Regions from separate parts of the Chryseobacterium sp. MEBOG07 genome, predicted to be linked through region 1. Evidence: riboswitches for the same ligand, from Rfam matches in the RefSeq annotation. Region 1 holds a riboswitch; each other region holds the start of a gene.

Region 1 (4,737 bases):
ACCTGCATCATCTGTCCGTTGAAAATATCATTCGCAAAAATAGAAAGCGTCAGACGGTTGTTCATAAATTTCTTCGTCAATGTAAGATCAAGCGAGTTGTTGAACGGTTTTTCTGCAGTGAAGTAGAAATATCCTGCTTTTGGAGTCAGGTAGCTGTAATTGGCTGTCAGTTTGATGTCTTTAGGCAAGATAATTTGCGTCATGATATTGAAAATCCAGAACCCTTTATTGTTCAGATTGTCAATTTCATGTTTCTGATAACCAGCATATAAATACATGAAGTTAATTTTGTCAGGATTAAAATTAAATTTCATGATTTCGCTAAAAGGCTTGCTGAAAATCATAAAAGGAACCGGTAATCCAACATTGAAGTTGTGAATTTTCATATTCGAAATATTCACTTGCTCATTGAAGAGTTTTCTTCCGTCCTTTCTGATAATCTGTGCCACCTGATTGCTTGCTGAACTTACGCTATATCCAATGAATGCATAGTCAAAAGCTGATATTTTTAATTCATAATTATCAAAAATAGTAGGCTGTAGATTCGGGTTACCGTTCACTTCTGTACTTGGCCCGGAGAATGTCACGTTATTAGGGTTCAGGGCAGAAATACTCGGTAAGCTGATTTTTTTGTTGTAATTCGCAGCAATATAAACCTGATTCATCACATTATACTGTACGCTTGCATTTGGGAAAAGCTTAAATTTATTGAAAGGAATCAAATCAGCCTCCACCAGCTTTGCATCTTTGTTGAAGAATCTTGTTACCCCTGTAATGTCATAATTTTCAGCACGGGTACCCAATGTGAAGTCAAACTTTTTCAGCTTAGCCTGAAATTCCAAATACGTAGAAGCCGTCTGTCTCTGATATTCAAGATTGGTTAGACCAAAACTTTCCGTATCATAATCCTGCCTTTCATACAACCCTCCCAAGCTTATCTTTCCACCATCAAGAAGCTTAATGGGTTGAGCATAATCTACTTTGAAGTTGGTAATATTCATCACAGATTTATTGTTCAGAATATCTTTTAATCCATTCGTAGGGCTATCGAGAGGTTCGCCGGGATAGTTTACAAATGTACCGTCCTGAAAGAAATTGTCCTGAGCAAACTTACTGTCAGATCTTGTATACCCCAACTGGAAGTCCAGTTTTTGAGATTTGTCAGCAAAACGCTTCTGATAAGTTACCACCGCTTCCTGTCTCAGGGTATTGGTATGAGCAACATCCGAAGAAGTATAAAAAGCTTCTTTTAAATCATTCAGATTTCTCTTGAAAGGTAAATCTCCATGTCCGTCACTTAAAGTGTAGTTATCATTATTATTGTGATAAATATCGTAGTTTACTAATAATCTGTCTTGCCCTAAATCAAAAGTCAATCCTGATTTTGCAAAATATCCTCGTCCATATCTGTCGGTATGACTTGATAGCAGCTCATCCTGCTGACCATTCAGCATACTTTCACGATAATTTTGGCCCACATTCAGCTGCCAGCCGAAAAGCTTATTTCTTGCATTTAAATTAACAGAATTGGTCGTTCTGTTTCTATATTTATCGTAATTCGTGAAAGAATAATTCCCTGAATAAGTAGCTGTTAAATATTTATTGGCGTTTTTGTTGGTAATGATATTCATGATAGCACCTCCGGAAGTCGCTGGAAATTCAGCACCTGGCTGGGTGATCACTTCAATTCTTTCTACAGAATTGGCAGGCATTCCTTCAAGAAAAGAGTTCAGTTCATTGGAGGTGATATTCAATGGTCTTCCGTTCAGATATACATCCAGTATTTTCCCCTGATACATCATCCCCGCAATATCTGTTGATACAAGCCCCGGAAGTTTTTTGATTCCTTCCAAAACGTTTCCGTTATTCAGCTGAGGCTGCTCGGAAAAGTCAAAAATTGTACGATCTGCTTTTTGTTCAACGGCTTTTTTAGTTTTGGTGATGACTACACCTTCAATTTGCTTTTCTTTATCAGCAGTAGTGTTCTTTTCCTGTGAGAAGACCAGCATAGAACTTACCAGTGATAAAGCGAAGATAGTTTTTTTCATAATGTTTTTTACTGATATCCGGTTAGACGCTGAAAAAGAGAAATTGTTACGCTAAAATGTTGAAAATCGAAAAATTAAGCCAAATATTTTTTTATTTACGAAATAATTATATCTTTGTCAGGTAATTATCAAGAATCTCTAGATGGGATAGCAACCTGCAAAAGCAAGCAAGGTGCTGCAATCGATAAGCCGGATCTTCCGGAAAAAATGTTTATCATTCTATCATTACCCCATCTTGAATTTTTGTTTTAAAGTTAAAATCAAATGTTTAAAGACAAGGGAAATCACCTTACATCAGTTATTTTTTATGCCTCGGATCATGAAGTGAGTCTTCATTATTCCGATATGTTCTCATGCCATTTCTACATGCGCATGTGTTGTTGTTTCTAGTCTTTTCTATTCCTAAAAAATAATACAAACATTTCGAGCATCTATGGTAACCTTAAAATTTAAGGCTACAGGATCTTTTTTGCTCAAAAAAGAATTTTTAACAACAAAAAGTAAACAACAATCAACATGCATAATTTCAAAAAAAGAATCTTTGTTCCTTCTATTGCGCTTATCTCTACATTTTATTATGCGCAGACAGACACTTTACAATCTAAGAAAATAGATGATGTGGTTATTCTTGGATCAAGAGGTTCCGGAAGATCACTGACAGATACACCCGTTCCGGTGGATATCATTAATATTTCTAAAATTTTAAAACAAAGCCCAACTAACAATATCAGCCAGGCTTTAAATTATATTGTACCTTCATTTTCATCCACCTCTCATACAGTGAACGATGGAACTGATTTTGTAGATCCGGCTCTTTTAAGAGGACTAGGTCCGGACCAAGTGCTGGTTTTGCTCAATGGAAAAAGGAGATATCAGTCTTCATTGATTAATGTTACCCTTACACCGGGAAGAGGGTCTGTGGGAACCGATCTAAATGCTATTCCGGCTTTCGCTTTGGAAAAAATAGAGGTTTTAAGAGACGGAGCTTCTGCTCAATATGGTTCTGATGCCATTGCAGGAGTCGTTAATCTCGGACTAAAAAAGAGACTGGGACTTTCCGGACAGGTATTTCTGGGAGGGTATGCTTCTCCTGTTACTAATAATTTCTCTGGGGGAGTAGATGGGCAGACTATTTCTGTAGACCTTAACTATGGTGCTAAAATTGGAAAAACAGGATTCATTAATATTACAGGTTCTGCACAATACCGAGATCCTTATTCCAGAGCAGGAGTAAGGGAAGGTGATATTTTCAATGCTTATAATGCAATTAATTACAGAGCATTGCAGGATGGAGTGAATATTGACGGTCTGTATAAAAATATTACCAATACGTCCAATACTCAACAGATTATTAATACCGTTAAACAGTATGCCACTAAGGTAGATTATTTTGGAACTAATTTTCAATCTCAAATTTCGGGAGCAAACAGCATTTCCGATCTTCAAAAAATATTGGGGCAAGATGTTACATCACAGGAACTTAATTACAGAGGATTGGAGAGAAAAGATTTCAGCCTGAGAGCAGGTCAGTCTAAATTACAGTCTGGGCAGCTCTTTTTCAACTCTGAAATTCCTGTGAATGATGATTGGAAAGTTTACTCATTCGGTGGTTACAGTTACCGTCTTGGAAATGCCGGAGGATTTTACAGACTTCCGAATACGGAAAGAAACATCAATGCTGTTACTCCCAATGGATATCTTCCACAGATTGAAGCAGCGGTAAATGATTATTCTCTGGCAGCCGGAATCAAAGGAAAATGGAATGGCTGGAATGTGGACTTCAGCAATACGTTTGGGAAAAATACCTTTGGTTTTGGAGTTGTCAACACTTTTAATGCATCGCTTACAGATAGCTCTCCAAGAACTTTTGATGCCGGAGGATCTGAGTTCTCCCAAAATACGGTTAATCTGGACTTCTCCAAAAAATATGATGTCCTGAAAGGATTAAACCTTGCCTTTGGTGCTGAATATCGACATGAAAACTATAAAGTGAATGTCGGAAAAGAAAACTCTTATGCTTCTTACGATATTTATGGGCGTGTGGTAACAGCTAAAACCCCTGAAAATGAAAAAGTAACCGACTTCTTCGGAAGTATAAGGCCAGCCGGAGCACAGGTTTTTCCCGGCTTTAGTCCGGAAAATGCCGTTTCAGGAAATAGAAACAGTATTGCTGCATATGCCGATGCAGAGTTGGAAGTTACGGACGGATGGCTTCTGGAAGGAGCATTACGATATGAGAATTATTCAGATTTTGGGTCTACCTTCAATTATAAAGTGGCAACCAATGTAAAGCTGGCCCCCAATCTGAACTGGAGAGGTGCTTTTTCTACAGGATTTAGAGCGCCTTCTTTAGCTCAAATTTATTATAGTTCTACTTCTACGTTGATTCAGCAGGGAAAAACTACACAAGTGGGAACTTTCAGGAATAATTCTGAAGCAGCACAGGCATTGGGTATTCCAAAATTAAAACAGGAAACTTCACAGTCTTACAGCACAGGAATCACATGGAAAATTCCGTCATTAAGTCTTACTTTCACAGCAGATGCTTATTTAATAAAGATTAAGGACAGAGTAGTGCTGACAGATCTTTTCTTCCGCCCTGATGGTAATTTTACCCCAGGTTCAGATCAGGCAGTTTTGCAAAGTGCTTTTGATCTGGCAAGGGCTAGTGCTGCTAACTTTTTTGCCA
Region 2 (4,737 bases), 940 kb from region 1:
CCAGAGAAGCCCGGCAAATGCTTGTCTCTGAACATTTCTTTCATCTTCATTTACAGTATCATTCTGAATTTCGTTATAAAACTCTTCAGCTTCAGCTTGTCGGGTATTGAAAATATGATCGAAACTGTTAAAAGGTTCATCCGTTTCGTCAGGACACAATCTGAATTCAAAGACTTTTGATTCTCCTGCACCGATAAGCTCATCAATTAGAAAAGAAGCTTTTGTTCCTTTTTTTTCAGGATTTACGGTATTTCCCTGATGAATAATAAAATCATTGATTCCATCTTTGAAATAAGCATTCTCTGCTTTGGGAGCTCCGTAAAGTTTGGAAGTATTCGTTTCGTTATCACAAAATACACTTTTTGCATTTGTATTTCGGGAATACAGCTTTTTGATTGATATACTGTCATGACCAATATTAATACTTCCGTCATGAGAAGCATTGATCTCTCCTTTATAAGTATTGTATCCCCATTTCCAGTTATTTCTGAACCATACCGTAGGAGCTACCAGAATAGGAGCCTCATGCTGGCTTCGATTACAAACGGTGACTCTTGCTAGGATATCGTTGTGATCGCCTTTACAGTATTCAATGAAAATATCGAAATATTCGTCATTATCAAAAATTCCAGTGTCGAAAATCTCATACTCCGGTTCCTTTTTACTGCGTTTTCCGTTTTCTGTAACAAGATCATCGTAAGGAAATTCATTAATTGGGTATTTATACACCATCTTCATATAGCTGTGGGTAGGCGTATTGTCCAGATAATAAAATATTTCTTTGATGTCTTCACCATGATTTCCCTGAGGATTGCTCAATCCAAAGAATCGTTCTTTTACCATTTTATCTTTCCTGTTCCAGAAAGAAAAAGCAAAACAGAAAATCTGCTTTACATCAGAAATCCCGGCGATCCCTTCTTCTCCCCAGCGGTAAGCATAGCTTTCGGCATTATGATGATTGGTAAAATTCCATGCATTCCCATTCGGGCTGTAATCTTCACGTACATTTCCCCACTGGCGGTTGCTTACATAAGGTCCCCAGTTTTTCCATTTAGTATCTTGTAATCTTTCTTTTTCAACGGTCATATTTCATCATTTTTCAATACGAAGTTAGTTTTTTTGAGAAGTAATTCCAATTTTTTTCATCTGAATAATTATTAATATAGCCTTGAAATACTTGTATTTAAGGGCTGTTTTAAATATTAAAATAATTTTTTTTGAAATTAAAAGAAAAGAACTACCTTTGCATCATTCGTTCATTTAAATATTGAAAATGTTATCAAGAAAGGTTGAGGGATTAGACCCTATGAAACCTTAGCAACCCTTTGTGCAAGCAAAGAAGGTGCTACGTTCTACCAATTTATTTTGGACAGATAACTTACTGAAGTTCTTTTCAGCCATTTCCTGTGGCATTTTCAATTGTATTTGTATTAAAATATAATAGAATTGAAAACAGAACTAAACTATATTAATCTTTCGTATCAAACTTATTCCCAAAAGGAATATCATATCTCATTAAGCTATCAGCTTTTTGGGAAAGATCTGTTTACAGCACCCATCATTCTAATCAACCATGCTCTTACCGGAAACTCAAATGTATCGGGAGAAAAAGGATGGTGGAAACAATTGGTGGGAGAAAATCAGCTTGTTGATACCGATCAATATACTGTTCTGTGTTTCAATATACCCGGAAACGGTTATGACGATTTTTTAATTGAAGACTATGAAGACTTTACACCTTCAGATATCGCAGCGATATTTCTGAAAGGACTTGAAGCTTTACATATCAAAAATATATATGCCATTATTGGAGGCTCTCTTGGAGGGGGAATTGCATGGGAAATGCTTGCTAAGCAGCCGGATCTTGCAGAAATATTTATCCCCATAGCCTGTGATTACAGAACACACGACTGGCTTCATGCTCAATGTCTGGTTCAAAAGTTTTTATTGAATGATAAAGATGAACCATTACAGAAAGCAAGAATTCATGCGATGCTCTGTTATAGAACTCCACAATCACTCAACGATAGATTTCAAAACCAATATAATCAGGACAAACAACGCCTGGAATCAGAAGACTGGCTGGTTTATCATGGTAATGCATTAAACGAAAGGTTTAGTTTAAAGGCATACAAACTGATGAACCATCTCTTGATGAATATTAATACTGATGAAAAAGCACTGGAGAAGATCGAAGCACGAATGCACATGATCTCCGTAGATACAGACTTATTCTTCCCGGCTTCTGAAATCCGAATGTGTTTTGAAAACTTAAAAGAGAAAAATAAGGATGTTTCTTATCACGAGATCCAATCTATACACGGGCATGACGCCTTCCTAATGGAATATCAACAATTAAATAATATCATAAAAAACATTTTATAGAAGTAATGAAAAATGCTAACGAAATAAAATTTTTGAAGAACAGATCAATCATCAAATTTGAAGGAGAAGATTTCCTGGGAGAAATCGGGATTGACGGAAGAATTTTTAAAGCGCTTACTTTAGCGCGCATCAGTGTAGGAGTAATCTCTCAACAGGCCATAGAAAACGGAATTTCTATTTTGGTTCAGGAAATTGATGCAGAAAAAGCAGTCGCTTGTCTTATTGATGAGTTCGAAGCAGAAAGAAAATCTGGAAAAGTTTCTCAAATCTATAGTATCAATAATGTTTCTGTGATCGGTTTTGTAGCAGAAGATTTCAATAAAGTCTTTGCCGAACTGGCAAGAAACAATGTTTTCCCATTATTGCTGAATCAGGTAGCCGGAGAAAACAGAGTTAATATCGTAGTGACTTCTTCACAGGATGAAAAAACAAAAAACATCATAGAATCTGAAATTTTCAAAAAACCAAAGACAGTTCATCTGGCAATCATTGGTCACGGAAATGTAGGAAAGACATTGATACAACAAGTCTTGGAATCTGCAGAAGAAATTAAAAAACGTAAAAAAATAGACCTTAGAGTAGTTGCGGTAGCCAATTCAAAGAAAATTGCCTTCAACAAAAAAGGATTTGATGCCAATTGGGGTGATGAGGTTTTGACAGCAGAACATCCATCGAATGTAGAAGAACTGATCAATTTCTCTAATGAAAATCAACTGGAGAACCTGATTGTTGTGGATAACACAGCGAGTAAGGATTTTGTGAAGAACTACCATGCTTTAGCAGAAAACGGATTTGATCTGGTTTCTTCCAACAAAATTTTCAATACCCTTCCAATTGAAGAGTACAGAAAACTAAGATATACGTTGAGTAAAAACAACAGACGTTATCTGTATGAAACTAATGTTGGTGCAGGTTTACCGTTAATTGATACCATAAAATTATTACACCTTTCAGGAGAAAATATCACAAGAATCAAAGGAGTATTCTCAGGAACACTGAGCTATGTATTCAATAATTTTTCTTTGAGAGATGATAAATTTTCAGCAATTGTCAACGAAGCTTTGGAAAAAGGCTATACAGAACCGGATCCGAGAGAAGACTTATCCGGAAATGATGTAGCAAGAAAACTATTGATTTTAGCAAGAGAACTAGACCTGATCAATGAGTTCGGTGATATTAATATCCAAAACCTTGTTCCGGAAAGCTTACTTGAAGTTTCAAAATCAGAATTTCTTTCAAGATTGGATGAACTGGATGAAGAATACCAGAAAATTAAAGAAAATCAGGAGCCTGGCCATGTGTTGAGATATGTGGGTGACTTACATGGTGACTTGCAGAAAGATAAAGGTGAATTGGATGTGAAATTGATTTCAGTTCCTGCAACTTCAGCATTAGGACAGTTAAAAGGTTCCGATTCTATCTTTGAAATTTATACAGAAAGCTATGGAGAAAATCCAATCGTGATTATGGGAGCCGGAGCCGGAGCACAAGTAACAGCTAGAGGAGTATTCGGAGATATTTTAAGAGTAAGTGAAACTAAATAATATTTAATGTAACAATCTACCAATTTGGCAGTGTAACCATAACGGCAATTGTCCTTCTGAGCATAGCGAAGAATCTGATGGCTACACTGTGAAATTGACCAATTAAAACTATATGGAAAATTTTGAAACATCAGCAATAAGAACCCAGACTGAAAGATCTCAGTTTGATGAACATTCCACGCCATTATATCTTACCTCCAGCTTTATATTTCAGGATGCAGAAGATATGAGAGCAAGCTTTGCAGAAGAAAAACCTAAAAATCTATACAGCCGTTTCTCTAATCCGAATGTGACAGAGTTTACAGATAAGATTGCTAAGATGGAAGGTGCAGAAGCCGGATATGCCTTTGCAACAGGAATGGCAGCCATCTATTCTACATTTGCTGCACTCTTGAATGCCGGAGATCATATTGTAAGCTGTCAGTCTGTATTCGGATCTACACATACTTTGTTTACCAAGTATTTCCCGAAATGGAATATTGAAACTTCTTATTTCAAAGCGGAAGATGCTCAGAATGTTGAAAAATATATTCAACCCAATACAAAGATATTATACCTTGAAACGCCTACCAATCCAGCGATTGAAATCCTGGATCTTGAGTTTTTCGGACAGATTGCAAAAAAGCATAATCTTATTTTCATTGTAGATAATTGTTTTGCAACACCTTACCTTCAACAGCCAATCAAATATGGTGCAGATGTTGTTGTACATTCAGCTACGAAATTGATTGACGGACAGGGAAGAGTACTAGGGGGAATAGCAGTAGGAAAAGAAGACCTGATCAGAGAAATTTATCTTTTCGCAAGA
Region 3 (4,737 bases), 780 kb from region 1:
GCGAGAAAAATCCGATAAGCGCAAACGAGAGATATATTAATTTTTTCATTGTTTCAATTTTAAAAGGTTAAAGAGTGGCCTGAAGACCAAAAGTGATCGTTCTCATGGCAGGATATCTGTAATAGGTTGTCCCGTCCAAAGCCTGCTCAGGATCCATCCCTTTATGTTTATAGAAGGTCAGAAGGTTTTCTGCTTGGATATAAATTCTGAACTTTTTAAGTCCTATCTTCTCAAAATAATCATCAGGAAGTGTATATCCTAGACTCACATTTTTAAGCCTTGCATACGTTCCGGAATACAGGAATCTTGAAGATGTAGAGGTCCAGTTATTCGTTGTCGTACTCAATCCGGGAACATCTGTATTAGGATTCTCCGGAGTCCATCTGTTCATCATTTCGGCACTCCATGCACGTCCGCCGGCACTTCCGTTATGCATGATGGAAGTATAATCGTTATCCAAAATTTTTCCCCCGATTTTAAATGTCAGCAATCCTGAAAAATCAAAATTCTTATAATTAATGCTCGTGCTGATTCCTCCAGTCAGTTTAGGCAATGCAGAACCTTGCAGCAATTTTGTGGCTTTTGAATATTCTGACGTAGTTCCTTCCACTGAGTTTCCGCTGGCATCTGTAGTAACTGTTTTCCACAATGGTTTTCCATTGCTTGGATCTACTCCAACCCATTCCGGAATAAAGAAATCATACACAGAACCTCCTACTGTTAATAATTTTGTTCCAACAACAAGAGAACCCGCAGGTAACTTTGTTACTTTATTGTTTAAAGTACTCAGATTAACATCCACATTCCATTGGAAATCATCAGTTTTAATAGGTGTTGTGAATAGTGAAAATTCAAATCCTGTATTCTGGATGGTTCCAATATTGGCTGGATAATCACTGATTCCCAATGATGGTGCAACCGGCATATTGAAGAGAAGATCCTGACTTTTTCTTTTGAAATATTCGATATTCCCTTTAATTCTGTTATTCAGAATCGCAAATTCCAAACCTACATTTAAGTTAAGGTTGGTTTCCCACTTCACATTATTCGTAGACGTTTTTTCCAGTGTTGTTCCCGGTTCTCCACCAAGGCTGATAAACCGGTATAGCTCCTGATAAGCGTAATAAAGTGGTTGTCCGTTTGGTCGAAGTAATTTATCATTCCCCTGTCCTCCGTAGCTGGCACGTAATGTCAACTGATTGAAGACATTCAGGCTTTTAATAAATTCCTCATTTGAAATCTTCCATGAACCTCCTACTGACCAGAATCTCCCCCATCTGTTATCTTTCTCAAATCTTGAAGAACTGTCTGCTCTTCCTGAAGCTGATAGGAAATAAGTATTATTATAATCGTACTCTACTTTTCCAAGAAAACTCAATAAGCTTAGTTTATTACTGTTTCCACTGAAACTTCCTAATAAAGAAGCGGCATCCGGCTCATAATAGTAAGGCAATGAGAACTGGCTTCTCGTTCCTGAAATCGTCTGATAATCGTATTTATAGAATTCGTGTCCTGCCAAAACATTTACATGGTGCTTTCCAAATTTCTTATCATAGGTAAGAATATTACTGGTTGTATAAGAAAGCGTTCTGGCACTGCTTTTCGTCACCGAACCTCCAATTTCAGCACCTTGTCCCAGCAATGGATTTGAATAAAAATGTCCATAATAATTGACTAAATCCACAGAAAAACTTGACTTGAATTTCAACTCCGGTAAAAAGGTAAATTCCATGAATCCTTTCCCTGAGAAGTTATCTTCTTTATTTTCATTTTTATCCAGTGGCAGCGTTGCTGCAGCATTCTGGTTCTGAAGTGCATTCGTAGGTCTGTACTTCCCAAAATCATAAATTCTGTCTCCGGCAGCATCCAGCACAAATGATCCATCAGGATTTCTTTCATAATAAGGATAGAATGAAGGAATAAATCTTGCCGCATTGATGATATTGCTTGCTTTGGAATCTGAAGAAGTAGGTGCCTGCTGTACACTGTTTGTATAGCTTAAGTTCACCCCAACATTCAGCCATTTTTTCACTTCAGAATTGATCTTTAATCGGGTATTGTATCTTTTAAATCCTGATTCAATAGCCATTCCTTTATCATCCAGATAGCCCAGGGAAAAGAAATAATTACTTTTCTCACTTCCTCCACTGATATCCAGATCTACCTGATTTCTTGAAGCCACTCTCTGTAAGATGTCTCTCCAGTCGTCATTCCATAAAGGGGATGCACCAGGCAATAGCTTCCCGTCTGTTCCTACTGGTTTTGAATAACCTGTTCCGTAAGGGTTGATCCCAAGTGTAGAAACAAGATTGTCTGTCGCCATCTGGGCTGCCTGTTGAGAAGACACTTTGCCAGATTGATAACCGTTTCTCAATGCTTCCCAATATAATTGAAAATACTGATCTGTATTAACCTGTTCGTAATCTTTTACCGCTCTTCCTGAGAACCCCTGGCTGATATTAAAATTAACTTTCGCCTCTCCTTTTTTACCTGATTTTGTAGTAATAATGATAATCCCATTAGCCCCTCTTGAACCATACAATGCACTTGCTGTAGCATCTTTCAGAACACTTATAGATTCAATATCACTTGGACTGATAGAGTTCAGGTTTCCGTCAAATGGAATCCCGTCCACTACATATAACGGATCACTGGAAGCACTTATGGAACCAATTCCCCTGATTCGGATGGTAGAAACTGCACCTGGCTGCCCTGAAGCACTTGTCGTTTGAATCCCTGCAACCTGCCCTTCCAAAGCTTTGGTAATATTGGTGACAGGTCTGTTATTGATCTTATCGCCGGAAATGGTTGCTACTGAACCTGTATAGCTGTTTCTTTTCGCCTTTCCATAGGCTACCACCACTACTTCATCAATTTCTTTTTCATGGAGGCTATCTTTTTCGGCTTGGAATTTTGTGCATTTACATTGGTAATTCCCAGAAAAAATGCAGCAACCGGAGGTATCCAAGCTTTAGAATTAAATAAATATTTACTAATCATAATCAATTTTGTTTATCATATATTAAAAACTTACCCTTTGCAGAAAAGACAGCAAAGGGCATCGATAAATACGACAAACCAAATGCTTATTTTTCCTTTAAAGGCTGAACGTAACACCTTGCCTCTAGAGGTAGGTTGTCAAGATTTCACTGGGTCAGTTCCCTCCATCTTTCTTTATAAGCCGATCGAAATATGACTGCAAAGCTATAAAGTTTTAGTCTACAAAACAAGTAGACTTATATTTTTTCATGATAAATTTTTGAAAATTAACATAATATTTTAATAAAAGTCATTAAAATAGGGAGTTACATCCGTTATCACTTTCACAAACATGATAAATATCATTATCAATAATTCAATTGAGCATATTGTATGCTTTAATGAAATTTTTGACCATTAATTGAAAAAAGTTTTTAATTTTATAGGATGAAAGTTTTGATTATAAACGGTCCTAATCTCAACCTTTTAGGTACCAGAGAACCGGAAATCTATGGAAGCGTTTCTATGGAAAGCTATTTGGAAATTTTAAGATCCGAGTTTCAGTCTCATGAATTAAAATATTACCAGTCGAATATTGAAGGAGAGCTCATCAACAGGCTTCAGGAAGATGATTTTGATGCGGTAGTTATTAATCCCGGAGCTTTTACTCATTATTCCTATGCCATTGCGGATTGTTTAAAAAATATCCGAAAGCCAAAAGTAGAGGTTCACATCAGCAATATCTATAAACGAGAAGAGTTCAGACAGAAATCTGTGACAGCTGCCAATACGGATGCTGTTTTATCTGGCTTCGGAATGGATGGATATAGATTGGCTTTATTAAGCTTGAACTAATTTTCAGGAATTATTTTGCCAACTGATTCCACAGATTTTCAAAGATCATTATAGATAGTAAGAGAATAATTTATGAAGATAAAGGATAAGATTTATTGTAAAAACATTGGGATATATTCCGGGCAATTAACGAAAAGAAAATCTTATAGTATCGAAGAAATAAACACTGAAAATGTAAGGGTTCAGAATGATGAAGGAAGACTGAGATGGTATTCGAAATTTTATTTTAGTTTAAACAATCAACCAGAAATAATTTCTATTAACATAGATGATAAAATAGAAAATATTGAATCTGATGCCATAGAAGTAACTATTATGTTTTCCAACAAAGCAAAATATTGGATGACTTTCACTACTCCAACGTATTTAGATAAAATATTGGACGAAGAGTCTTATTTTTCTTCAAAACATTTTATGATCATAAAACATCTAACTGAAGAATCAATCAAATCAACAGTCATAAAACTTGATGAACACAATGAGTTGATTGAAAGTTGTAAAAAATATTAATAAAAAAGCCTCATCAATGATGAGGCTTTTCTGTATGTTGTATATAACTATTAGATAGTTTGTTCCTGCAATTGAGGTCCTGAAGCAATTAATTTCTTACCTTCTTCAGTATCACAATACTGCTCAAAGTTTTTGATATATCTTGAAGCAAGATCTTTTGCTTTTTCTTCCCATTCTGAAACATTTCCATAGGTATCTCTAGGATCTAAAATTCCTGTAGAAACGTTAGGCAATTCAGTAGGAATCTCAAGGTTCATGATCGGAACCTGAGTTTTAGGAGCATTATCGATAGAACCGTCAATGATCGCATCAATGATTGCTCTTGTATCTTTCAACGAAATTCTGTTTCCAGTACCGTTCCAACCTGTATTTACCAAATATGCTTTAGCACCG

Evidence for each region. A riboswitch is a leader RNA that binds a small molecule or an ion and turns the genes downstream of it on or off. The one in region 1 is predicted to bind S-adenosylmethionine.
Region 2: another riboswitch for S-adenosylmethionine. It lies ahead of LF886_RS24215 (alpha/beta fold hydrolase); the one in region 1 lies ahead of LF886_RS02905 (TonB-dependent receptor plug domain-containing protein).
Region 3: another riboswitch for S-adenosylmethionine. It lies ahead of LF886_RS23190 (SusC/RagA family TonB-linked outer membrane protein); the one in region 1 lies ahead of LF886_RS02905 (TonB-dependent receptor plug domain-containing protein).

What each region holds. Positions count from the first base shown of each region.
Region 1 covers NZ_CP084579.1:619,727-624,463, forward strand. Annotated here, with positions in the region: gene LF886_RS02900 (outer membrane beta-barrel protein) at 1-2,048, opposite strand, end outside; SAM-I-IV-variant riboswitch at 2,169-2,266, shown strand; gene LF886_RS02905 (TonB-dependent receptor plug domain-containing protein) at 2,565-4,737, shown strand, end outside.
Region 2 covers NZ_CP084579.1:4,860,676-4,865,412, reverse strand. Annotated here, with positions in the region: gene LF886_RS22405 (MGH1-like glycoside hydrolase domain-containing protein) at 1-1,086, opposite strand, end outside; SAM riboswitch class I at 1,274-1,380, shown strand; gene LF886_RS24215 (alpha/beta fold hydrolase) at 1,447-2,385, shown strand; gene LF886_RS24210 (ACT domain-containing protein) at 2,391-3,929, shown strand; gene LF886_RS22390 (O-succinylhomoserine sulfhydrylase) at 4,042-4,737, shown strand, end outside.
Region 3 covers NZ_CP084579.1:5,022,584-5,027,320, forward strand. Annotated here, with positions in the region: gene LF886_RS23185 (RagB/SusD family nutrient uptake outer membrane protein) at 1-49, opposite strand, end outside; gene LF886_RS23190 (SusC/RagA family TonB-linked outer membrane protein) at 68-2,968, opposite strand; SAM riboswitch class I at 3,084-3,183, opposite strand; gene LF886_RS23195 (type II 3-dehydroquinate dehydratase) at 3,427-3,834, shown strand; gene LF886_RS23200 (hypothetical protein) at 3,907-4,344, shown strand; gene pckA (phosphoenolpyruvate carboxykinase (ATP)) at 4,395-4,737, opposite strand, start outside.